2 regions of the Rhodococcus rhodochrous genome follow, and region 1 is predicted to be linked to the other one. Evidence: riboswitches for the same ligand, from Rfam matches in the RefSeq annotation. Region 1 holds a riboswitch; the other holds the start of a gene.
What was found. A riboswitch is a leader RNA that binds a small molecule or an ion and turns the genes downstream of it on or off. The one in region 1 is predicted to bind cyclic di-AMP.
Positions count from the first base shown of each region.

Region 2: another riboswitch for cyclic di-AMP. It lies ahead of C6Y44_RS15580 (C40 family peptidase); the one in region 1 lies ahead of C6Y44_RS04875 (resuscitation-promoting factor Rpf1 domain-containing protein).

Region 1 covers NZ_CP027557.1:1,027,729-1,039,758, reverse strand. The annotation lists gene C6Y44_RS04910 (DUF3027 domain-containing protein) at 1-316, opposite strand, end outside; gene C6Y44_RS04905 (glutaminyl-peptide cyclotransferase) at 401-1,216, shown strand; gene C6Y44_RS04900 (MFS transporter) at 1,308-2,984, shown strand; gene C6Y44_RS04895 (DUF2771 domain-containing protein) at 2,986-3,474, shown strand; gene C6Y44_RS04890 (cold-shock protein) at 3,554-3,961, opposite strand; gene C6Y44_RS04885 (hypothetical protein) at 4,155-4,397, shown strand; gene C6Y44_RS04880 (YccF domain-containing protein) at 4,394-4,786, shown strand; cyclic di-AMP (ydaO/yuaA leader) riboswitch at 5,074-5,248, shown strand; gene C6Y44_RS04875 (resuscitation-promoting factor Rpf1 domain-containing protein) at 5,259-5,849, shown strand; gene C6Y44_RS04870 (hypothetical protein) at 6,008-6,196, opposite strand; gene C6Y44_RS04865 (helicase-associated domain-containing protein) at 6,256-8,535, shown strand; gene C6Y44_RS04860 (LLM class flavin-dependent oxidoreductase) at 8,606-9,961, opposite strand; gene C6Y44_RS04855 (ABC transporter ATP-binding protein) at 9,990-10,715, opposite strand; gene C6Y44_RS04850 (ABC transporter permease) at 10,691-11,554, opposite strand; gene C6Y44_RS04845 (PhnD/SsuA/transferrin family substrate-binding protein) at 11,551-12,030, opposite strand, start outside.
Region 2 covers NZ_CP027557.1:3,347,105-3,359,134, reverse strand. The annotation lists gene C6Y44_RS15630 (MerR family transcriptional regulator) at 1-326, opposite strand, end outside; gene C6Y44_RS15625 (HEAT repeat domain-containing protein) at 331-1,038, opposite strand; gene qcrB (cytochrome bc1 complex cytochrome b subunit) at 1,201-2,862, opposite strand; gene qcrA (cytochrome bc1 complex Rieske iron-sulfur subunit) at 2,859-3,986, opposite strand; gene qcrC (cytochrome bc1 complex diheme cytochrome c subunit) at 3,983-4,819, opposite strand; gene ctaE (aa3-type cytochrome oxidase subunit III) at 4,920-5,534, opposite strand; gene C6Y44_RS15600 (hypothetical protein) at 5,709-6,167, shown strand; gene trpD (anthranilate phosphoribosyltransferase) at 6,231-7,310, shown strand; gene C6Y44_RS15590 (Lrp/AsnC family transcriptional regulator) at 7,393-7,668, opposite strand; gene C6Y44_RS15585 (DEDD exonuclease domain-containing protein) at 7,701-9,449, opposite strand; cyclic di-AMP (ydaO/yuaA leader) riboswitch at 9,899-10,063, shown strand; gene C6Y44_RS15580 (C40 family peptidase) at 10,079-10,660, shown strand; gene C6Y44_RS15575 (C40 family peptidase) at 10,936-11,979, shown strand.

The sequences.
Region 1 (12,030 bases):
GCGCGACGAGCGCGTCGGGACCGGGCAGGAGCACGAGTTCGCTCACCGTCACGCGATCCGAATCCGGGGCGGCGGCCACGACGACGGCCCACTGCCAACCGCGGTAGCCCGGCAGCTCCGAGGCGAAACGATGGGTGGCCGAGCACTCGTCCTCGCGCGTCACGCCCAGATAGGCGCCGACTCCACCGTCCCCGAGTTCGTCGAGTGCGGCCCGAGCGAGGTCGACGGCGTCGGCGAGCACGGAACGCACCGCCGGATCGACCACGGGGTTCGTTCCTCGGGAAGTGGAAGCAGAGGCAACACTCACGGCCTCCATTCTGCCTGACCTGTCTGCTCCGGCGCCTGCGGGTCGCGGAAGGTCGTACAGGCACCGCTCACGCGCGAGGTGCAGGATGGGCGCGTGCCCCGTCTTCTCCTCTCGGCCGCGGTCGCGACGGTCGTCTGCGTCACCACCGCCGGATGCGGCGACGATCTCGTCGCCGAACCCGGTCCACCCGCCACCGAACTCGGTGTGGAGGTCGTCGCCACGCACCCCCACGATCCGGAAGCGTTCACCCAGGGCCTCGAGATCGACGAAGGCGAACTGCTCGAAGGCACCGGCCGGGCCGGGCGCTCGTGGGTGTCGGCCCGGGAGGTCGACCTCGACGGCGGGACCGTCACCCTCGCCGAGACCGAGCGCACCCGCGAACCCGTCCTCGACGATCTTTTCGGTGAGGGCATCACCGTGGTCGGCGACGAGCTGTGGCAACTGACCTGGAAGGACGGCACGGCCGTCGTCCGCGATCGCGACACCCTGCTCGAGAAGCGCCGGGTCGACTACGACGGCGAGGGCTGGGGGCTGTGCGCGCAACCCGACCGTCTGGTGATGAGCGACGGCTCGGCCGAGCTGATCTTCCGCGACCCCGCCACCTTCGACGAAGTCGGACGCGTCACCGTCCACCGGGACGGACGTGCCGTGTCGAAGCTCAACGAACTCGAGTGCACCGAGGACGGCAGGGTCTGGGCGAACGTGTGGCAGACGGACGAGATCGTGCTGATCGACCCGGCCTCGGGCCGGGTGGAGGCCCGGGTCGACGCGGCTCCGCTGCGCGATCGGCTGCCCGAGGGGGCCGATGTGGATGTCCTCAACGGCATCGCACACATCCCCGGGACCGATCGGTTCCTGGTGACGGGCAAGTACTGGCCGACGCTGTTCGAAGTGCGTTTCGTGGAGTGATCCGGGTGGCATACCGGTCGCGACACGCGTCACTCGGGCCACGTGCCGCCCTTGTGTTACAACCGCTGTCGCGTGGGGAAGAATCGAAGACGTGACCGAACCGGACGAGCGACCCGCCCCCGAGGGAGCGGACGGCCGTGTCCCGGGTTCGCAGCATCCGGGGTACAGCAACTATCCGCCTCCGCGCCGCGCCTCGGGCCGTCGCACTCCCCTGCCGCCCCTGCATCCCGTCGACCATCCGCGCCGACCGCCGGGCGCGTCGGCCGCGGGTCGGGCGGAGTCCTCGTCCGAGACCGACTCACCGCGCGCTCCGCGCATGCCGCGGAAGCTGACGGTGACGCGGGTCGCGGCCCTTCGCAGCCGCGAACTCACCTCGAAGGGCATCGCGACCTTCCGTCGAGCGGCCACGGCCGACGGCGCCGACAAGTCGGGGCTGACCGCGCTCACCTACGCGACGATGGCGAACTTCGCCTCCGACGCGGCCATCGCCGTCGCGCTCGCGAACACCCTGTTCTTCTCGGCGGCCACCGGTGAGGACAGGACGAAGGTCGCGCTGTATCTGCTCATCACGATCGCGCCGTTCGCGATCATCGCCCCGCTCATCGGGCCGTTGCTCGACAGGTTGCAGCACGGTCGTCGCGTCGCGCTGGCGACGTCCTTCGCGCTGCGCACGGTGCTCGCGGTGGTGCTGGTGTTCAACTTCGACAGCTGGCTGTTGTATCCGGCGGCGCTCGGCATGATGGTGCTGAGCAAATCGTTCGCGGTACTCAAATCCGCGGTGACACCCAGAGTCCTGCCACCGGAGATCGATCTGGTGCGGGTGAACTCCCGGTTGACGGTCTTCGGCCTGGTCGGCGGCACGATCGGTGCCGGCGCGATCGCGGCGGCCGCGGCATGGGCGTTCGGTTCGTCGGGCGCGCTGTGGCTGTGCGCCGGGATCACCGCATTCGGCGCCTATCTGAGCATGCGCATCCCCGCCTGGGTCGAGGTCACCGAGGGCGAGGTGCCGGCGACGCTGTCGTACCACCGCTCCGACGCGCGCACCGAGGTGCTGCACGCCGACACGGTGACCGAGGTGATCGTCACCAAGTCCGGGAAACGGAAGCAGCCGCTGGGACGGGCGGTGGTGACCGGGCTGTGGGGCAACGGCACGATCCGCATCCTCACCGGCTTCCTGACCTTGTTCATGGCATTCGTCGCGAAGAACACCACCGGACAGGATCCGCTGATGCAGGCCGCGATGCTCGGTGGTGTCGGTGCCGCCGCCGCGGTCGGCAACTTCGCGGGCAATGCGACCGGAGCGCGACTCGCGCTCGGACGGCCCGCTCTCATCGTCGTGCGGTGCACCGCCGCGGTCGTCGTCGTGGCCGCCGTCGTCGCCGCGACCGGCAACGTCCTGGCCGCCGCGCTGGCGGCGCTCGTGGCGGCGTGCGCCAGCGCGCTGGCCAAGGTCTCGCTCGACGCATCGCTCCAGCAGGACCTTCCCGAGGAGTCGATCGCGTCCGGATTCGGCAGGTCCGAGACGGTCCTCCAGCTCAGCTGGGTGTTCGGCGGAGCGATGGGTGTGCTGTTGCCGACCGAACTGTGGCTCGGGTTCGCTGTGGTCTCCGTAGCGCTGGTTCTCGGATTCGCGCAGACGGTGCTGACATACCGTGGGGGGACATTGTTGCCGGGATTCGGCGGCCGTCGACCCGAACGCGTCTCCACCGAGACGGCTGCCGGGCGAAGGCGCGCCGGTGGATCCCCCACCGAAGATTGGAACAGTTGAGTTGCAGGCCCGGACGAAGAAGACTCTCGCGCTGCTGCTGGTGGCCCTGGTGGTCGTGGTAGCGGGAGTCGCCGCCACGGTGTGGAAGCTGGTCGATTCGGCCGAGCCCACGCTCCCCACCATCACTGCGTACGCACGGGGAGAGACCGTGACGGTCGACCCCGCGCAGCACTGCAATCTCTATCTCGAGGACTGCGTGGAGAACCCGATCGGTCAGCTCGACGTGCCGGCCGGTTACCCGCTGCAGCTGTCGCTTCCGTCGGAGATCGCCGACGCGCCGTGGCGCATCCTCACCGTCTACGGCGACACGCAGACCGGGCAGACCTACATCGACGGCGCGATGTTCGAGGCCGGTGCGCGCCGCACCCTCACCGTGGAGAGCTCTCCGGAGCTGCAGCTGCTCGGAGTGGAGATCCAGCTGCCGTCGGCCGTGGTCGACGAGGCCGGTGAACCGATCGCGCACGCCGTGTGGGCCGTCAAGACGTTCTGAGCTTCGGCCCCGCATACGACGACGGGCCGTCCTCGCACATGGCGAGGACGGCCCGTCGTGGTTCGTCCCAGGATTACATCTAGTGGTCGAGCTCGCGCGCGATCGCCCGCATGACCTCGGAGATGCGCTGCCCGGTCTTGCGGTCGGGGTAACGCCCGCGCCGCAGATCGGGCTGGACCGCTGCTTCGAGCAGCTTGATCATGTCCTCGACCATGCCGTGCAGCTCGTCCGGCGCGCGACGCTTCTGCTGGGCGGGAGCCTCGCGGCGACCCTGCCGCAGCGTGGGCTGCTCGAGGAGCTCGACCTTCAGCGCCTGCGGACCCCGGCGGCCCACCGCCATACCGAACTCGACGCGCTGGCCGGGCTTGAGCGCTTCCACTCCCTCCGGGAGCGCCGAGGCGCGGACGTAGACGTCCTCGCCCTCGTCCTGGGACAGGAAGCCGAAGCCCTTCTCGACGTCGTACCACTTCACCTTGCCGGTCGGCACCGCGCTCACCTGCTCCTCGACAGCTGTGCCCCACAGTGGGGCAACCGTTCAACATGCAAAACAACGCGCCCCGACTCGGTCGAGCGGGACGCGTGGACACCTGTCAGTGTACCCGCAGAGGTGGGTCCGCCCCCGAATCGTCTTCCCGCTCCCGGACGTCACCGTCCGTCCTTGCGGCGACTACCGTGGTCACGTGGGTACTTCATCTTCGGATTCGTCTGCCGCCCCGCGTAACGGCCTCCTGAAGGCCGCGATCGCCTGCTTCGTCGTCGGTGTGGTGGCGGTCGTCGCCATCTTCCTCATTCCGGCGCTCACCGACGGCAAGCCCGGGCTCGTGCTGTATCTGTTGACCCTCGCATGGCCGTTGGGCTTCGCCCTCGCCATCGCCTTCGCGCTGCGCTCGGGCCGGCGCGCTCGGAACGGAGACCGGACATGAGGATCCTGCTCAACATCATCTGGTTGATCTTCGGCGGGCTGTGGCTCGCGCTCGGCTACTTCGCGGCGGGTCTGATCTGCTGCATCCTCATCATCACCATCCCGTTCGGCATCGCGTCGTTCCGGATCGGTATCTACGCGCTGTGGCCGTTCGGCAAGACGACGGTCGACAAGCCGACGGCCGGCACCATGTCGCTGATCGGCAACGTCATCTGGATCCTGGTGGCCGGTATCTGGCTGGCCCTCGGCCACATCGCCACCGCGCTTGCCATGGCCATCACGATCATCGGCATCCCGCTCGCCGTCGCGAACCTGAAGATGATCCCGATCTCCCTGATGCCCCTGGGGAAGGAGATCGTTCCTGTGGATGCCCGCCCGAGTTACATGTGATCTTTCTCACATAACGAGCGGATAACGAGCGGGACTCGAAACGGAATTCCGGGTACCCGGACCCCACTACCTGGGACTTCATCCCCTGGTCCGCGCCGCGCACGTCTGTCGCCACGCGAATCGGCGCGTTATCAATTGGTGACACTTCGCCCTCGGAACCGTTACCGTCATGTCCGGTCGAACCGCCTGGCTCGACCGGTCCGGAACCGCCGCGCCAAATTCCTGTCCCGTGGTTCCGGAAGTCCCGACGAACGATCCACAGGGGACAGGAAACGGGGGACCCACCGGTCTCCCAGGAACCGATCGGCCCACAGCCGGACGGTGTCCAGGAGGCCCGGGCCGACGCAACCGCGACGGTCCTCGGGGTGAAGCCGAAGGCGCTCCCAACGGAGCGACACGGCCGGGCGACCTCTTCAGCCCGAACCCGACAGCTGACCTCGTAGGTGCGTACGGAGAGGAACACGGAACCGACATGAGCGGACGCCATCGCAAGCCCACCAATACCGGTCGTACCGTCGCGAAGTTCGCGCTGACGGGCGCAGTCCTCGGCGTCACGGGTGTCGCGTTCAGCGGCACGGCCGCTGCCGCCCCCGACTCCGACTGGGACCGCCTCGCACAGTGCGAGTCCGGCGGCAACTGGGGAATCAACACCGGCAACGGCTACCACGGTGGCCTGCAGTTCTCGCCGAGCACCTGGAACGCCTACGGCGGCCAGGAATACGCCGCCTCGGCCAGCCAGGCCAGCCGCGAGCAGCAGATCGCCGTCGCCGAGCGTGTTCTCGCCGGCCAGGGCTGGGGCGCATGGCCCTCCTGCTCGTCGAGCCTCGGACTGTCGAGCGCGCCCACGCAGCGCTCCGTCGACGCAGCGCCCAGCGCGCCCGCCGAGACCCCCGCGCCGGCCATCCAGAACGTTGTCCCGCAGCTTCCGGAGACCCCCGCTGTCCCCGCCGAGGTCCAGGGCATCCTGGCCGGCTTCGAGCAGGGCGTCACCGCACTCCAGGAGGCCGGTGTCGAGCTCGACCCGAACATCCTGGACGCCGTTCGCGCGGTGCTCCCGCAGTAACACCCCGAACATCCCGGAAGGGCCCCGCACCGTTCACGGTGCGGGGCCCTTCCGCCTATGCGGACGACCTTCGTTCATCCCTCACGCACGACGACGCCCGGCCCCACGAAGGGACCGGGCGTCGTACGGAAGAGCCTGTTCGGTGATCCGCGATCGGATCAGCGGTTGATCACCGTCTTCGGATGCGTGTAGGGCAGGTCCTCGACCGGCAACGGGAACACGGTGTCCTCACCGTACGGGGAGAGCGGACCGGAACGCGTGGACGACAGTTCGGTGACAGCGTGCTCACCGTCGGCCAGCTCGGGCCATCCGTGGTCGACGTAATGCTTTTTCGAAGAGGTAGCCATGCGCTCATTTTGGCAGGTGAGTTCGGGGCCTGCTACCGCAGGTCTCTAATCTGGAGGGGATGTCCCCGACCACGCCCGCTCCCGACACCGCCTCGGACTCCCTCGCCCGCTGGCTGGCAGGTCGACGCGACACGGATCTGGCCGCCACGCTGCGCGCCCGTCCCGATCTCGTGGTGCCGCCACCGGCGAGCATGAACGTGCTCGCGAGCCGAGCGCAGCAACGCGCCTCGGTGTTCCGTGCGGCCGACGAACTCGACACCGCCGCCTTCGGGATCATCGAGGTGCTGGCCCGTCTCGGAGCGATGGACACCCCCGTCTCCCGCGCCGCCGTGCTCGACGAGGTCTCCGGCCGTATCAGCGCGAGGAACGTCGACCGGATCCTGTCCACCCTGCGCTCGCTGCTGCTCGTGTGGGGGTCCACAGACGAACTGCGTCTCGTCGCCGCCGCCGTGGACGCCGTTCCGTGGCGCGTCGGACGCACCGGCGACGTCACCGGACCGTCCCGGCAGGAACTCGACGACCTCCTCGCGGCTCTTCCGCCCGAGCAGCGCAGCATCCTCGACACCCTGTCGCGTACGTCCCCGATCGGTCGGACCCGCGACGCCGCAGCGGACACCCCCGCCGACCGGCCCGTGCAGAAACTGCTCGCCGCCGGACTGCTCTTCCGCATCGACGACGAGACCGTCGAACTCCCCCACCGGGTGGGCCAGGCACTGCGCGACGACGCCCCCTTCGATCCGGCGGCGCTCGCTCCCCCGCGCGCACCGAAACCCACCCGATCGACCGCCGACGTCAATGCGACCGCCGCCGGCGCCGCCCTCGAACTGCTGCGGCACTGCGAAGACGTTCTCGACATCCTCGGTGCGCAACCCGCCCCCGTCCTCAAGGCCGGTGGGCTCGGTGTCCGCGAACTGCATCGCATCGGGAAGGCGGTCGGACTCGACGACGACGAGACGGCGCTCGTCGTCGAGGTCCTCGCGGGTGCCGGTCTGATCGCGCGGGGCCTCCCCGACCCGCCGACACCCGGGGACGACGATCACTGGGCCCCCACCACCGCCACCGACGCGTGGCTCGCGTCCTCCCCCGCCTACCGCTGGGCCGTGCTCGCCGGTGCCTGGCTCGACCTGCCGCGCCGACCCTGGCTGATCGGCCGGCGCGACCAGAACGACAAGCCGGTCGCCGCACTGTCCGACGAGGTGAAGTCCCCCACCGCCGCCCGCGACCGACGTCTGCTGCTCGACGTCCTCTCCGACGTGCCGGCAGCGGGCACGGACGTCGCCGACCTGCGTGCCGCTGCGGCGTGGCGTCGTCCACGCTGGGCGGGTCGCTTCGACACCACGAGCGTCGTGGAGACCGTGCGCGAGGCGACGACACTCGGTCTCGTCGCGCACGGCATGCTCGCGTCGCCGGGCAAGGCGCTGCTGCACGGCGGCGACGCCGAGGCCGAGATGGCGGCGGTGCTCCCCGAGCCCGTCGACTACGTGCTCGTCCAGGCCGACCTCACGGTCGTCGCCCCCGGGCCGCTCGTCCCCGAACTCGGCGAGCGGATCGCGCTCGTCGCCGACGTCGAATCGGCCGGTGCCGCGACCGTCTACCGGATCGGCGACAGCAGTATCCGGCGCGCGCTCGACGCCGGGCTCGGCGCGAGCGACCTGCACGGCCTGTTCGCGACGCATTCGCGCACCCCGGTGCCGCAGTCGCTCACCTACCTGATCGACGACGTCGCGCGTCGCCACGGACGCCTGCGGGCCGGTGTCGCGACGTCCTTCGTCCGCGCCGACGATCCGGCTCTGCTCACCGAGGTGCTGTCCGCCCCGGTCGCCGCGACGCTCGCCCTGCGCGCAGTCGCCCCCACCGTCGCGATCTCGCAGGCGCCTCTCGCCGAGGTGCTCACCGAGCTGCGCACCGCTGGTTTCGCTCCCGCCGGGGAGGACGCCTCGGGAGCGATCGTGGATCTACGGCCCCGGGGTGCCCGCGTCGCGATGCCGCGCGCCCGGGCCCGCTACGCCGGGCCCACCGCGCCGAGCGACGAACAACTCGACACCCTCGTGCGCACGCTGCGCGCCGGCGACCGTGCGGAGGCCGCGACACCGACGGCCTCGGCACGTGGTGACGGCAGCCGATCCGGCGGTGCGGCGACACTCGCGCTGCTGCAACTGGCTGTGCACGGCAAGCGCAGCGTCACCCTCGGCTACGTCGACGCGCAGGGGGTGGCGACGCGCCGCATCGTCGACCCGGTGTCGGTGGGCGGCGGGCAGGTGCAGGCCTTCGACCCGGCGACCGGCTCGGTGCGCAGCTTCGTCCTGCACCGTGTCACGTCGGTGGCGCTGGTCGACTGACGACGGACCCGGGTGCGGTCGATCAGGCATCGCGCGGAACCGCCCACCACCGGCCCGTGGGCGGAGAGGCTCAGCGCTGCGTCGCGAACCGCGCGAACGCCCTGCCGACTGTGAACTGGTTCTCCGGCCGCGGGAGCCCATAGTGCCCACGCAGGGTGGATTCGGTGTACTCGGTGCGGAACAGACCGCGCTCCTGCAGGATCGGCACCACACCGTCGACGAACTTCTCGAGCCCCGACGGCAGCACCGCGGGCATGATGTTGAAGCCGTCGGCCGCGCCGCTGTGGAACCAGTGCTCGATCGTGTCGGCCACCTGCTCGGCCGTGCCCGCGAAAGTGCGGTGGCCTCGACCGCCGCCGAGGCGTTCGATGAGCTGCCGCACCGTGAGGTTCTCCCGTCGCGCGAGCTGCACGATGAGCGTGTACCGGCTCTTTGCTCCCTCGATCTCGTCCTCGGACGGCAGGTTCTCCGGCAGCGGCTCGTCGAGCGGAAGCTGCTCCGGCCGCAGCCCGAACCGTTCGGCGAGCTGGCGGCGGGCGTACTCGGGCGAGATCAGCCGGGCCAGTTCGGCGTCGAGTTCACGCGCTTCCTTCTCCGTATCGCCGATGACGGGCACGATGCCAGGGAGGATCAGCACCTGCCGCGGGTCGCGGCCGACCTTGCCCACGCGGTCCTTGACGTCGTCGTAGAACGCCTTGCCCTCCTCGAAGGTGGGCTGGGCGGTGAAGATCGCCTCGGCGTACAGCGCGGCGAAGTCCTTGCCGTTCTCCGACGAGCCCGCCTGCACGAGCAGCGGGTAGCCCTGCGGCGACCGCGGCACGTTGAGCGGCCCGGCCACCGAGAAGAACTCTCCCTCGTGTTCGAAGGTGTGGACCTTCGCGGAGTCGGCGTGGATCGCCGCCTCCTTGTCGGCGACGATCGCGTCGTCCTCCCAGCTGTCCCACAGCTTGGTCGACACCTCGACGAACTCGGCGGCCCGCGCATAGCGGCTCTTGTGCGCCGGCACGCCGTCGAGACCGAAATTGCGGGCGGCGTCGTCCCCGGCGGTGGTGACGATGTTCCAGCCGGCACGTCCCCCGCTGACGAAGTCCAGCGATGCGAATCGCCGCGCGAGGTTGTAGGGCTCGTTGTAGGTCGTCGACGCGGTCCCGATGAGACCGATCCGCTCGGTGGCCGTCGCGATCGCGGTGAGGATGATCGTGGGTTCGAGCTTGCCGCTCGGACGCCGCTCGGGATTCGCGAACAGTACGGGGCTGTCGGCGAGGAACACCGAGTCGAACCTGCCACGCTCGGCGGTGCGGGCGAGCGAGATGTAGTGCTGAATGTCGAGATTCGCGTTCGGGTCGCTCTCCGGCAGACGCCACGCCGCTTCGTGGTGGCCGATGGGCATGAGGAAGGCGTTGAGGTGCAATCGACGATCGGTCATGTCTTCTCCTGTCGTGAAAGGTCTTTCGTCACGGTTGTGTGATGACACCGAGGGCGGTGAGGAGGTCTTCACGGATGTCCCGGAAGCCGGGATCCGTGATGGAACGGGGTTTGTCGAGATCCACGTGGCGGTCGACGGCGATGCGTCCTTCGTCCAGCACGACGATCCGGTCGGCGAGCACGATCGCCTCGTCGACGTCGTGGGTCACGAGCAGCACGGTGGGACGGTGCGCGCGGACGAGGTCGTCGAGCAGTCCGTGCATCCTGATGCGGGTCAGGGCGTCGAGCGCGCCGAACGGCTCGTCGGCGAGCAGCAACTGCGGCTCCCGTACCAGGGCTCGGGCCAGCGCGACACGCTGTTGCTCCCCGCCCGAGAGTTCGAGCGGCCAGGCGTCCTCGCGCCCGGCCAGGCCGACCTCGGCCAGCATCTCGGATCCCCGGCTCCTGCCCTGCCTGTCGAGACCGAGCGTGACGTTGTCGAGCACGCGCAGCCAGGGCAGCAGACGGGAGTCCTGGAAGGCGACGGAGACCTTCTCCGGTACCGCGAGTGCGCCGCCGCGGATCTCCACGTCGTAGTCGAGGCCGGCAAGAGCGCGCAGCAGAGTGGACTTCCCGGATCCGCTCCTGCCGAGCAGGGCGACGAACTGCCCGTCGGGGATCTCGAGGTCGAGTCCGTCGAGCACGTTCCGGTCGCCGAAGCCGCGGATCAGGCCGCGGATGCGTACGGCGCTCATCCGCCCAGCGTCTTCCGCCAGGTGAGCGCCCGACGCTCGAGCAACCGGAGACCGGCGTCGGATGCCAGACCGAAGACGCCGTAGACGAGCAATCCGACGAGGATGACGTCCGGCTGACCGTAGTTCTGGGCGTTGAACATCATCTTGCCCAGGCCGCTCACAGCGTTGATGCTCTCGACCACGATCAGGGTGAGCCACGCACCGGTCACCGCCAGGCGCAGACCGAGGAAGAATCCGGGCAGCGCTCCTCGCAGCACCACCTTCCACACGAACTGTGCGCGCGTGAGACCGAGGACCTCGGCGAGTTCGACGTAGCGCTGTTCGAGCGCCGTGAGGGCGTTGTGCGTCTGGATGTAGATGGTCACGACCGTCCCGAGTGCGATCACCGTGATCTTGAAGGTCTCGCCGATGCCGAGCCACAGGATCAGCAGCGGGATGAGACCCAGCGTCGGGATCGCACGCTTGAACTGCACAGGGCCGTCGATCAGGGCTTCGCCGGTGCGGGTCAGACCGGATGCGAGTGCGAGCGCGGTGCCGATGACGCATCCGATCACGAAGCCCAGCACGGCACGGCTCAGCGATGCCAGGATGTGTTGTTGCAGAGTTCCTTCCGCGACGAGCTCGACCGCGCTGGTCACCACGGTCCAGGGAGCGGAGAGCTTGCGGTCGTCGATCCATCCGGCACCCGACCCGAGCGCCCACACGGCGAGCAGCAGAACCACGCCGGTCATGCGCGAGAACGGGACGGCCTTGCGGAGGCCGAGCCGCCGGAGCGGCCTGATCCCCTCCGTCGGTGGCGGATCGACGGGGTCCGGCGGGCGGGCGCCGACCTCCACCGGTTGTGTCAGTGTGCTGGTCACGAATCCGACCCCTTCCGGTACTCCTGCGGAACCGACTCCGCAGCAATCGTTTCGAATCTGCGATCGAAAATCTGCTCGACGTCGAACTCGTCGAACCATCCGGCCTCGTCGAGCAGTTCCGAGGTCTCCTGCGTCCATTCGATCGCGGAGTCCCAGTCGGTGGGATATGCCGGTTTCTGGCCGACGGTGTCGACGATCCGCCTGCCGTCCTCGTACGAGACCCCCTCGCTCTCGACGTAGTACTTCCGGATCCACTCGTCCCGGTTCTCCCATGCCCAGACGTCGCCCTGCGCCCACAGCGGGATGAACTCCTTGATCGCTGCGACCTTCGCGGGGTCCTCGAGCACGGACACCGGAGCCCACAGAACACTCAGCGCGTCGACCTCGGGCGTGAACACCCCTCGCGCACCCTCGGTTTCGTACTGGTTCAGGTACTTCGTGAGGGTCGGTTCCGCCAGCGGTGCGACGTCGACCTG
Region 2 (12,030 bases), 2.3 Mb from region 1:
CCGCTGGGGGAGGCCGAGTCGACGCCTTCGAGACGAGCGAGGAGTTCGGTCTCGGCGGCGATCCGTTCGCGCGTGTGCCGGATCAGCTCCTGCACCAGTTCCACCGGAGCGAAATCCGGTTCCCCCAGCGCTCGTCCGACCTCGTTCAGCGACAGGCCGAGACTCCGGAGACTCTCCACGTGGAAGAGCCTCCGGAGGTCGTCCTCGGTGTACTCGCGGTAACCGCCCGAGGTGCGGCCCGTCGGCGTCACCAGCCTCAGGCGGTCGTAGTGCCGCAGCATGCGGGTGCTGACACCGGAGCGCCGCGAGACCTCACCGATCAGCACCGGCTCACTCCCGGATCCCGTCCGCGCCGAGTGCGGCGACGCGTTTCGCCGACTCCACGGAGAGGACGAACGCGCTGTCGGGGTCGACGCGGATCCGCTCGGTGGCCTCTGCGTGGGCACGGACGCGCGGGTCGGAGCTGTTCATCGCCGCGTGCAGGACCGGCACTGCGGCCTCGTCGAGCGCTGCGAGAGCGCGACCGAGGCTCAGTTGCAGGTCGTGGTCGCCGCGGCCCAGTTCGACGCCGAGAGCCGCAGCGAGGCCGCTTTCCGAGCCCGGTGGCACGAGAGCGACCGCCGCGCGCCACGCGCTGCGTGCCACCTCGTCGTGCTCGTCGTGGAGCATCCCCGAGACCTTCGGCCATGCGACGGGATCGCCGATCTTCGACAACGTGTGCAGGGCCTGACTGCGCGCCTGCGAGACATCCGAACCGAGCTCGTCGAGCAGCCGCGGCACCGTCACCCCGGCCGGCAGGCGGCACAGCGCCCAGGTCAGCATGTCGCGGACGAAGAAGTCCGGCTCCACCGCGCAACGGTCGACGAGAGCCGTCACCGTCCCGGACTCGGCTGCCGTACCCGACTCGAGTGCGGCGCGCAGACGCACGGAGGCGTCGTCGGCGGACAGGGCCTCGACGAGGCGGGTGGACAGGGCCTCGACGAGGCGGGTGGACAGGGCCTCGACGAGGCGGGTGGAGGGGTCGTGATGTGTGCGCATGGGAGGCACCTCCTTCGCGACCCATTCGAGCGCTTGTCACAGTGTCAAGGTCAAGACGTACGCTCCGGACGATATCCGGTGGGGGAGGGGAGGACCCGCGAACGACGAACGGGGCCCCGGACCGTGATGGTCCGGGGCCCCGTTACGAGCCGCTGATGCGGATCAGTGCTGCGACTTGTCGGGCAGCTGGGCTGCGCCGTCTCCGTTGCCGTGGACGCGCTCCTGGTACTCGCGGAGCGTGTTCCGCAGCTCGAGCTCGGCCTCGTGGTGGGCAGCCTCGAGAGCGGCGGCCTCGTCGGCCGGGTCCGGGCTCCACCAGCTGCCGGCACCGGGCTTGCCGGCGCTGCCGAGGCGGTTCATACGCTTCGGAACCGGGGCCGCCTGGTACTCCAGTGGGATGGGATGGCCGTGCTCGTCCACCGGGCCGAGCGGCTGGTGGATCTCGATGTACTCGCCGGTCGGCAGGCGACGGACGATGCCCGTCTCGATGCCGTGCTCGAGTACCTGGCGGTCGCTGCGCTGCAGACCCAGGCAGAACCGGTACGCGATGTAGTAGGCGAGCGGCGGGAGCAGGACGAGACCGATACGGCCCATCCAGGTCGTCGCGTTGATCGAGATGTCGAACTTGAACGCGATGATGTCGTTGATGCACATGATCGTGGCAACGGCGTAGAACGCCAGGGCCATGAACCCGATACCGGTGCGGACCGGCACGTCGCGCGGACGCTGGAGCAGGTTGTGGTGTGCGTCGTCCTTCGTGAACTTCTTCTCGATCCACGGGTAGACCGTGAGCACGACGAACACCAGGCCCATGATCAGCGCGATCCAGAACGGCTGCGGGATCGTGTACCGGTTGAACAGGTACAGCTCCCATGCCGGCCAGATACGGGCCATGCCGTCCGTCCACATCATGTAGATGTCGGGCTGCGAGCCGGCGGACACCTGCGACGGGTTGTACGGGCCGATGTTCCAGACCGGGTTGATCTGCAGCAGGCCGGACATCAGGGCGAGCACCGCGAAGGTCATCGCGAAGAACGCACCCGACTTGACGGCGAAGACCGGGAGGATACGAACGCCGACGACGTTCTGCTCCGTGCGGCCGGGGCCGGGGAACTGCGTGTGCTTCTGGTACCAGACCAGCGCGAGGTGCGCGGCGATCAAGGCCAGGATGATGCCCGGGACGAGCAGCACGTGCAGCACGTAGAAGCGCGGGATGATCAGCTCACCCGGGAAGTCGCCACCGAAGATCGCCCAGTGCATCCACGAACCGATGATCGGGATCGAGAGCGTGATGCCCGAGAACGCGGCGCGGAGGCCGGTGCCCGAGAGCAGGTCGTCGGGGAGCGAGTAACCGAAGAAGCCTTCGAACATCGCCAGGATGAGCAGCAGCGAGCCGATCACCCAGTTGGCTTCGCGCGGACGCCGGAACGCACCGGTGAAGAACACGCGCAGCAGGTGGACGACGATCGACGCTGCGAACATCAGTGCTGCCCAGTGGTGGATCTGTCGCACGAACAGACCACCGCGGACCTCGAAGGAGAGGTTCAGGGTCGTCTCGTAGGCGCGGGACATACCCACACCGCGCAGCGGCGTGTAGACGCCGTCGTAGATGACGTGCGCCATCGACGGGTCGAAGAACAGGGTGAGGAAGACACCCGAGATCAACAGGATGACGAAGCTGTAGAGCGCGATCTCACCCAGGAGGAAGGACCAGTGGGTGGGGAACACCTTGTTGATCTGGCGGCGGATGCCCGCGGACAGGTGGTAGCGAGAATCGAGATTCTCGCCGATCTGTGCGGCGCGGGACGGGGTTGCAGTACTCACGGGCGACGCTCCCAGAATGCCGGGCCGAGTGCCTCGATGAAGTCACCGTTGGCGACCAGGAAGCCCTCTTCGTTCACTGTAATCGGAAGCTGCGGCAGTGCGCGAGCAGCGGGACCGAAAATCGGCTTGCCGTACTCCAGCGCATCGAACTGCGACTGGTGGCACGGGCACAGGATGCGGTGCGTCTGCTGCTCGTAGAGCGAGGTCGGGCAGCCGAGGTGCGTGCAGATCTTCGAGTACGCGAAGTAGTCGCCGTAGTTGAAGCTCTCCTGGCCCTTGCGCTTGACGACACGCTCGGTGTCCTCGGTGCGCAGGCGGATGAGCATGACGGCGTTGCGGATGCCGCGCAGGCCCTGCAGCAGAGCGTGGTCGTCGCCGCGATCGGACTCGCGGAACGGGAACACCGTCTCCATACCGCCGGCGTCGAGGTCCTCCGGGCGCACCAGGACGATGTCCTGGGGGCGGCCGGTGTCGCGACGCAGGTAGATGGTCTCGCCGGGGTAGCGCGGGGTCCAGCCCGACACCCACAGCGACGACTGGTCACCCTCGGCCCACGGGTTCTTGATCAGGCCGCCGAGCGGCATGATCAGACCGAGGCCGAGCGCGCCACCACCGAAGATCGCGGTGCGCTTGATCAGCTTGCGACGCGGCAGGGTCGACGTCTCGAGCGAGTCGGAGAGCTCGGCGACGATCGTCTTGCGATCGACCTCGGGCGAGCCGCCGTCGTGCCGATCCTGGATCGACACCTCCTCCGGGATGAACTTCTTGGTGAACTGCACCGCGCCCACACCGATGCCGAGGATGGCCAGACCCAGGGTCAGGCCGAGCATCGGGGTGTAGAGGCTGTACCAGCCGTAGTTCTCGTCGCCGATGCCCTGGTACTCCCACGGCCAGAACAGGTAGATCGCGATGAACGCGACACCCGCGATGCCCGCGAGGGCGAACCAGAAGGCGACGTTGCGCTCGGCCCGCTTCTCGGCACGGGTGCCTTCGACGGGCCAGCGGTCCTTGCGGAACGCGACGTCGACACCATCGAGGTTCGTGCCGAGCGTGACGAGGTCGTCCCGGCTCATCCGGTCGAGATCTTCGACCGTGTGCTTGTTCGGCGTTTCGCCGCCACTCATGACCTTGCTCCGATCCACAGTGCAGCGCCGACGACGGCGACCATGCCGACGACCCACATGGTCGGCCCTTCGGCACCGGGGCCGAAGCCGCCGAGCCCGTAGCCACCCGGGTCTCTCGTCTCACTGGCGGACTTGATGTACGCGATGATGTCCTGCTTCTCCTCGACCGTCAGCTGACGGTCGGAGAACTTCGGCATGTTCTGGGGGCCGGTGAGCATCGCGGTGTAGATCTGCTGCTCGTTGGCCGGATCCAGGTTCGGTGCGAACTTGCCGGACGAGAGCGCGCCGCCGCGTCCGGTGAAGTTGTGGCAGGACGCGCAGTTCTGGCGGAAGAGCTCCGAACCGCGTCCGATGTCGTTGCCGCGCAGCGACGACTGGGCGATTTCGCCGTTCTCGTCGCGGATGACGGTCGGGCCTCCACCGTTGGCCTGGATGTACGCGCCGAGGGCGTCGGTCTGCGCGGCGTCGAACTTCGGGTCCTTGCGGAGGGCCTGGGCCTCGTTGCGCATCATCGGCATGCGGCCCGAGGAGACCTGGAAGTAGACGGCGGCCTCGCCGACACCGATCAGGCTGGGACCGCGGTCCTGGACACCCTGGAGGTTGACACCGTGACAGGTCACGCAGGAGGTCTCGTAGAGCTGCTGACCCTCGCGGATCAGAGCGCTCTGGTCGTCCTGCGCTGTAGCCACCTGCGGGGCAGGTGTCAGCGCGGAGGCGATGAAGCCTGCGCTGAGGAGACCGAGCGCGAGGACCAACGCTCCGGTGACGCGCCGGCGCATCTTGCGCTGGCGGCGGGACTTCGCAGCATCGGCTGCAGAGGATCGACCGGGCATGTCACCCTCGGAGGCGAGAGGTGGGGATGAACTCATCTGTATCCCTTTTTTTATGTCGGGACGGACTGGACGTCAGGGGGCTGCCTGGGCGTTCAGCTGGCTAACGGATGAAATAAATCGTGGCAAACAGCGCGATCCAAACGATGTCGACGAAGTGCCAGTAATACGAAACGACGATGGCTGCAGTGGCCTGCGCAGGCGTGAACTTGCTGACCTTCGTGCGGAACAGCAGGAACACGAAAGCGATGAGGCCGCCGATGACGTGCAGGCCGTGGAAACCGGTGGTCATGTAGAACACCGAGCCGTACACGCTGCCCGGGATGGTCGTGCCGTCCTTCACCAGGGTGATGTACTCGTAGCCCTGGCCGAGCACGAAGAAGGTGCCCATGCCGAGGGTGACGATGTACCACCGGCGCAGGCCGAAGACGTCGCCGCGCTCGGCGGCGAAGACGCCCAGCTGGCAGGTGAAGGAAGAAGCGATCAGCACCATGGTGATCGGTACCGCCAACCACAGGTTCAAGTGGGTGGGCGGGGGCGGCCACATGCCCTCCGGGGCCTGTGCCCGTGCCACGAAGTACATGGCGAAGAGCCCTGCGAAAAACATGAGCTCACTGGACAACCACACGATGGTGCCGACGCTGACCAGGTTGGGCCGGTTCAACGAGTGCACGCGCTGTGTGATTGCAGATCCTGAAGTCCCTACTGCGCTCGTCACGCTGGCTAGTATGACCCGTCGTAGTACGTCTTGGGCAATCGGGGCCGAAATCGGCGCGTCCGTGCAGGTCCCAGCCCTGCATTTCTCCAGGTGGGCACTCGGTGGCGGGTGCTCGGAAGGGTGCCACACGGGACATTTCGGAGGGTCGCGGAGGTCACGTGCGATCGTGGTGACATGAGTACTGGAAAGGGTCTTCGGGGGTGGCTGCGGTCCCTGGTCGGCCGGCGCAGCGAACCACTCGACGCGAAGCGGGCCGACCTGGTCGTGGTCGTCTCGTCATTCGACGACGCGGAGGCGTGTTCGACGGCGCTCGAGCGCGCCGCCGAGGCGACGCCTGCGTGGCAGGCCGAGGACGAGGCGGTTCTGCGGCATCACCTCGTCCTGCCCGCCGACACGGTGGACCGGGCGGTGGAACTGGCCGGCCAGGACGGCTACGTCGTGGCCGGAACCGGCGGCGGCAACGTCCCGCCCGCCGCCGTCGTCGAGGGTGCTCCGGTGATCCTGCAGCGTGTCCAGGTCCTCGATGCACTGCACTGTGCGCAGGAGAAGTCGCGCATGGCCTCGCTCGCCCAGCGGCTCGGTGGAACGGCCCTGGGATGGGACGCTCTGCAACCGCAGGATGCCGCTGGCTAAGCTGACCGGTCGGAGGGCACGCCGGTGCCCGGTGAGGAGCGAGATGCGGCGAGGGCAGGTGCGATGAACGCGACGCGAGACGCGGACGAGGTGACGCAGAACTGGCCCTCCGTCCTGGGAGTGCTCACCGCCGGACAGGACCTGTCCGCCGCCGAGGCGCGATGGGCGATGAGCGAGATCTTCTCCGACAACGCCACCCCCGCCCAGATCGCGGCCTTCGGCGTCGCTCTGAAGATGAAGGGCGAGACACCCGAGGAAGTGCGGGCACTCGCCGACACGATGCTCGACTACGCCCGGCTGGTCCCGGTCGACGGTGACGTGGTCGACGTGGTGGGCACCGGTGGCGACCGGGCGAACACCGTCAACATCTCCACGATGGCCTCGCTGGTCGTCGCCGCAGCGGGTATCCGCGTGGTCAAGCACGGCAACCGCGCCGCCTCGTCCAAGAGCGGCGGCGCCGACGTGCTCGAAGCGCTCGGGGTGCACATCGATCTCGGACCCGACGAGGTGGCCCGCTCGGTCGCCGAGGCCGGGATCGGATTCTGCTTCGCGCCGGTCTACCACCCGGCGCTGCGTTTCGCGGCCGCACCGCGCAAGCAGATCGGCATCCCGACGGTCTTCAACGTCCTCGGCCCGCTCACCAACCCGGCCCGCCCGAGTGCCGGTCTGATCGGATGCGCCTTCGAACCGCTCGTCCCGACCGTCGCCGGTGTGCTCGCGCAGCGCGGCAATTCGGCGCTCGTCGTCCGCGGCGACGACGGTCTCGACGAACTGACCACCTCCACGACCTCGCGCGTGCACATCGTCCACGGCGGCGAGGTCCGGGTCGTGACGCTCGATCCGCGCGATCTGGGCATCGAACGGGTTCCGCTCGAGGCGCTCCGCGGAGGCGACGCCACGGAGAACGCGGCGATCGCGCGGGCCGTCCTGGCGGGGGAGACGGGACCGGTGCGCGACGCCGTGCTCCTCAACGCCGCCGGGGCGATCGCAGCCTTCCGGGGCGTCGACGGCGTTCTCGAGGACGCCCTCACGGCCGGGCTCGAGACGGCGGCAGAGGCGATCGACAGCGGCCGGGCCACGGCCGTCCTGGAGCAGTGGGCAGAGGTCACCACGCGGCTGGGTGCCGGTTCCGGACAGAAGTGACCGGGGAAGAGTAAGGACACCGAACGACGGGCCCGCACTGCATCGGTGCGGGCTCGTCGTTCGTCGGTGGTGCTGCGGGGTGTCAGTTCCCGATCGAGAAGCCGGCCTCGACGTCGGCGCTCGAGTACGACTGGAACGCGATGTGGGTGACGGTCTTCGTCACGCCGTCGATCTTGTTGATGCCCCGGGTGACGACGTCCGCGATCTTCTCGTGGTCGCGGACCCGGACCACGGCCACGAGGTCGACGTCGCCTGCGCAGGAGTACACCGTGTCGACACCGTCGAGGTCGGCCACCGCTTGCGCGGTCTCGGGGATACGGTTCGCCTCGGCGTCGATCAGGACGATCGCGTTGATCATGTGGTCTCCTTCAACCTTCCTCGGGGATTGCATCAGCCTAAGCGGTACGGCTCGTCGGCGGAGAGGAGCCTGCGGACCGCGCGGGCGTCGCGTGCGAGCTCGGCCCACGCGCTCCACCGACCTGCGCCCCGTGTCGGTTCGCACCAGCCCTGGCTCGCCCGGACGATGCGGATGCCCTCGCCGTCGAGCCATCGAGCGACCAGACCGATCTCCTCCGGGGACGCGCCCCGGAGCGGGCCGGGTGACGGCCGCACGGTCTCGGCTGCGGCGACGATCGCGTCGACGACGGGCATCGGCCGCATACCGCGCGGCGCCACCCCTGCGGACGCGAGACGACCGGCGCGCACGACGGCGAACTCCCACCCGCCTTCGGCCCGCGGTCGCGCGGCGACGAGTTCGTCGACGGCCGCCAGCGCCGCGAGGCGTTGCGTGCGCCGCAGCGCGACGAGGGCGGCGGCGAGGCGGTCGCGCAGGCGGGCTGCGTTCTCGAACAACTGGTCGCGCACAAGGGCGTCGAGGCGCTCCTGCGCCGTCTCGACGGCGTCGTCGGTGGTCCCGCGGACGACCGCGCGCGCACGCTCGACCTGGGCCGCGTAGGCGGAGGCGTCCTGAACCCCGAAGGAGGCTGCGGCGCAGCCCCCGACGGCGACGGGCGGGCAGCGGTCGCCGTGGCGGGCCGTACGGCCGATCCTGCGCGTACACGTGCGCAGACCGCACATCTCCGCGAGCAGTGCCGCGACATCTGCGGCGTCGGCGCGCACCGAGAACGGGCCGACCGAGTCGGGTCCGGGGGTGCGGCTCACGGCCAGGCGCGGGAACGCCTCGTCCGTGAGGATGATCCACCAACCGCGCATCGGATACTTCGATCTGCGGTTGTAGGGAGGGGTGTGGGCCGCGATCAACCGGAGTTCGCGGACGCCGGCCTCGAGCCCGTGGGCGCATTCGACGTGATCGATGCGTGTGGTGAGCGCGACCATCTCGCGCAATCGCGGTCGCGTCTCGGAGCCCGTGAAATAGGTACGGACACGCCGGTGCAGGTCGACCGCCGTGCCGACGTACAACACCTCGTCCGACGGGCCGCGGAACATGTAGACGCCCGGTTTGCGCGGCAGATGCGCGGCGAGTGCGCGTTTGGCCCTCTGCTCGGCGGTGACCACCGGCATGTAGTCGCGCAGCTCGGTGAGGCTGTGGACGCCCTGGTTGCCGACCCGTTCGATGAGGGCGTGCAGGACGTCCACGGTGGCGCGCGCGTCGTCCAGGGCGCGGTGGGTGGGCACGGTGGAGACCCGGAACAGTTCGGCCAGCGCGGACAGCTTCACCGACGGCGCTTCGTCGCGTCCGAGGACGCGGCGGGCCAGCTTGACGGTGCACAGCACCTGGAAGCGGGGCCACGCGAGTTCGCATTGCGCTGTGGCGGCCTTGAGGAAGCCGACGTCGAATCCGGCGTTGTGTGCGACGAGCACCGCTCCGGACGCGAATTCCAGGAAGGCGGGCAGCACCTCCTCGATCTTGGGGGCCGCGTAGACCATGGCGGTGGTGATGCCGGTGAGCTGCACGATGTACGGGGGGATGGGTCGTCCCGGATCGACGAGGGTCGCGAACTCGCCGAGCACCTCACCCCCGCGGATCTTCACCGCTCCGATCTCTGTGATGGCGTCCTCGGCTGCCTTCCCGCCCGTCGTCTCGAGATCGACGACGACGAAGGTGGTCTCGCGCAGGGGAGTGTCGAGCTCGTCGAAACCGAGTTGCACGCCCAGGGCGGATGGTCGCGGCGAGGTCATGCGGCAGAGCCTAGGAAGCGTCACCGACACGCCGCCGAGCGGGCTTCGGAGTGGGTTCGAAGCAGGGGGAGACGAGGATCACACTGCGTTCTTTTCGGCTCGATGAGGGGTACGCGCAGGCCGGAAAACAGACCGATCGGCCTCCGAGGACGGCACTCCGGCGAATCGGGCGCATCGCCTCGTCGAAGGTCGGCGAGTCAGGGTGTCCTGACCTGGTTCTTCCGGAAAGGACTCGGATGAAACGGGCGCCGAGCCTCCCTCTGGTGGAGGCGCGTCGAACGGTGCCCGTTACCGCGCCGTTATCGGACCGTTGCCCCGCGGCGGCATTCCCCCAGGGGCGGGCCGAAACGATCGGGCCGCACGGTGAGGCGGTCGACTTCACCGATGCCGTTTCGTAATCTTTTCGAGACCGAGCGGAGAGTTTCCCGCCCCACCCCCGGGTCGGAGCCGCACGGTTACCGCCTAATCGCTTCTCCCGTCTGCGGGAGCAGCGAGCCGGGGACCCACACGTAGTACTCGGGGTGAATCCCCTCCGCCGCTCGCGGGGAGGGGTAGGGCTGATCTTCCGGCCCGAACCCGTCAGCTAACTCGGTCGGCGGGTGAACGGAAGAAACGGAGAACGTCCCCTCGTGGTTTCGAACAACAGCAAGCGCACCGTCCGGCGCGCACTCGTCGCCGGTGCCATTGCTCTCGGAGCAGTCACCGTCTCGGCCGGCCCGGCGATGGCCGAGCCGATCAACATTCCCGGTGTCGGAACGTTCGACCTCCCGGCCGGTGTGACCGTGCCGCCGGAGATCGCCAACATCGTTCCGCCGGCCCCCGAGGCGGCCCCCGCGCCTCAGGCCGGTTCCTTCACCGCCCCCTTCAGCTCCGTCGGCCAGCGCGCTGCCGACGCCGCACAGTCGAAGATCGGTGCCCCCTACGTCTACGGCGCCGCCGGCCCGAGCTCCTTCGACTGCTCGGGTCTCGTGCAGTGGGCCTACAAGCAGGCCGGTCTGAGCGTCCCGCGCACCAGCTACGAGCAGGCCTCCGCCGGTGCCCCGGTGGACGTCGCGGCTCTGCAGCCCGGTGACGTCGTGTCGTTCTACGGCGGCAGCCACACCGGCATCTACATCGGCGGCGGCAACATCGTGCACGCCTCCACCTCGAGCCAGCCGGTCAAGATCGCACCGCTGAACTCGATGCCGGTCGACGGCGCCCGTCGCTTCTGATCGACGGCGCCCCGTCGCTTCCGATCGGTCTGAGCACCCCCCCGCTCCAGCGCCGACGCACTGCCGAGGAGGGTGGGTCCGGTACGTACCGGACCCACCCTCCTCGTGTGTCTGCACGTCCCTGCCGATGCGCGAACTGCTTGCACAAACGGCCGCTGCGTGGGAGGGCTACTCGCAGGTAGACACAAACCTATGCAATTCCGTAACCTGATCGAGACCTTTGGGAAAGGATGCGAGCCCACGTGGTTTCCGACAGGACGAAGCACCTCGTACGAGTGCAGGACAGGCGACGGACCGGCCGTCCAGTGCTCGTCGTCGCGCTCGTGATGATGGTCCTCGGTTTCACTCTGGCGCCGGCGACGGCGCAACCCGCAGGGGAGAGTCCGGCCGCACGCCTCGAGCACCTCGCGGATCTGTCACGTCGCAGCGAACAGGCCACCGAGGCTTTGCACGCCGCCGGGGCGGATCTCGAAGCGAAGGTCGCGGCGCAGCACGAGGCCGAGGTGCGTGCCGGCCAGGCCGACGAGGCGCTCGGCGCCGCTCGCGCCGAGATCGCCCGCTTCAAGCCCACCGTCGACAAGCTCGCGCGGGCCAATTACCGCGGTGCGCGCACCAACCGGCTGTTCGCCGTGATGGTGAGCGACTCGCCCCAGCAGATGCTCGACCAGATGGTCCTGCTCGACGTCCTGGGCGAGCAGACCTCGCGTGAGGTCGAGGGCTTCCGGGCGGCCACCGCCGCTGCGGCCGAGGCGGCCGTCGCCGCACAGCATGCCGCCGACGAGGCACGTGCCGCCGCCGAGCAGGCCCAGACCCTCCGCGACGAACTCCAGCGGCGACAGGCCGACCTCGAGGAGCAGATCGAAGGGGTCCTGAACGCCTTCGAGGCGCTGAGCGACGCGGAGAAGGCCGAACTCGCCGGCACTCCCTTCCCTCCGGGCCTCGACGCCGAGAAGATCCTGCAGCACCTCGTCCCCGGCAGCAACGGCGCCGCGCTGCGCGCCGCCCTGTCGCGCATCGGCTCACCGTACGTGTGGGGCGCGACCGGCCCCGACCAGTTCGACTGCTCGGGACTGATGGTGTGGGCGTACCAGCAGGTCGGCAAGTCGCTGCCCCGGTCGAGTCAGGCCCAGGCGCAGGGCGGCATCCCCGTCTCCCGCGACAATCTGCAGCCCGGCGACCTCGTGATCTTCTACGACGACGCCTCCCACGTCGGAATGTACGTCGGCGACGGCAACATGGTGCACGCCTCGACCTTCGGTGTGCCGGTGAAGGTGCAGTCGATCGATCGCTTCCCGTTCCACAGCGCCCGGCGGTACTGACCGGGTAGAGGCGGGATCGCCGCCGGTGGACGAGGGCGTACGGGACCGCCT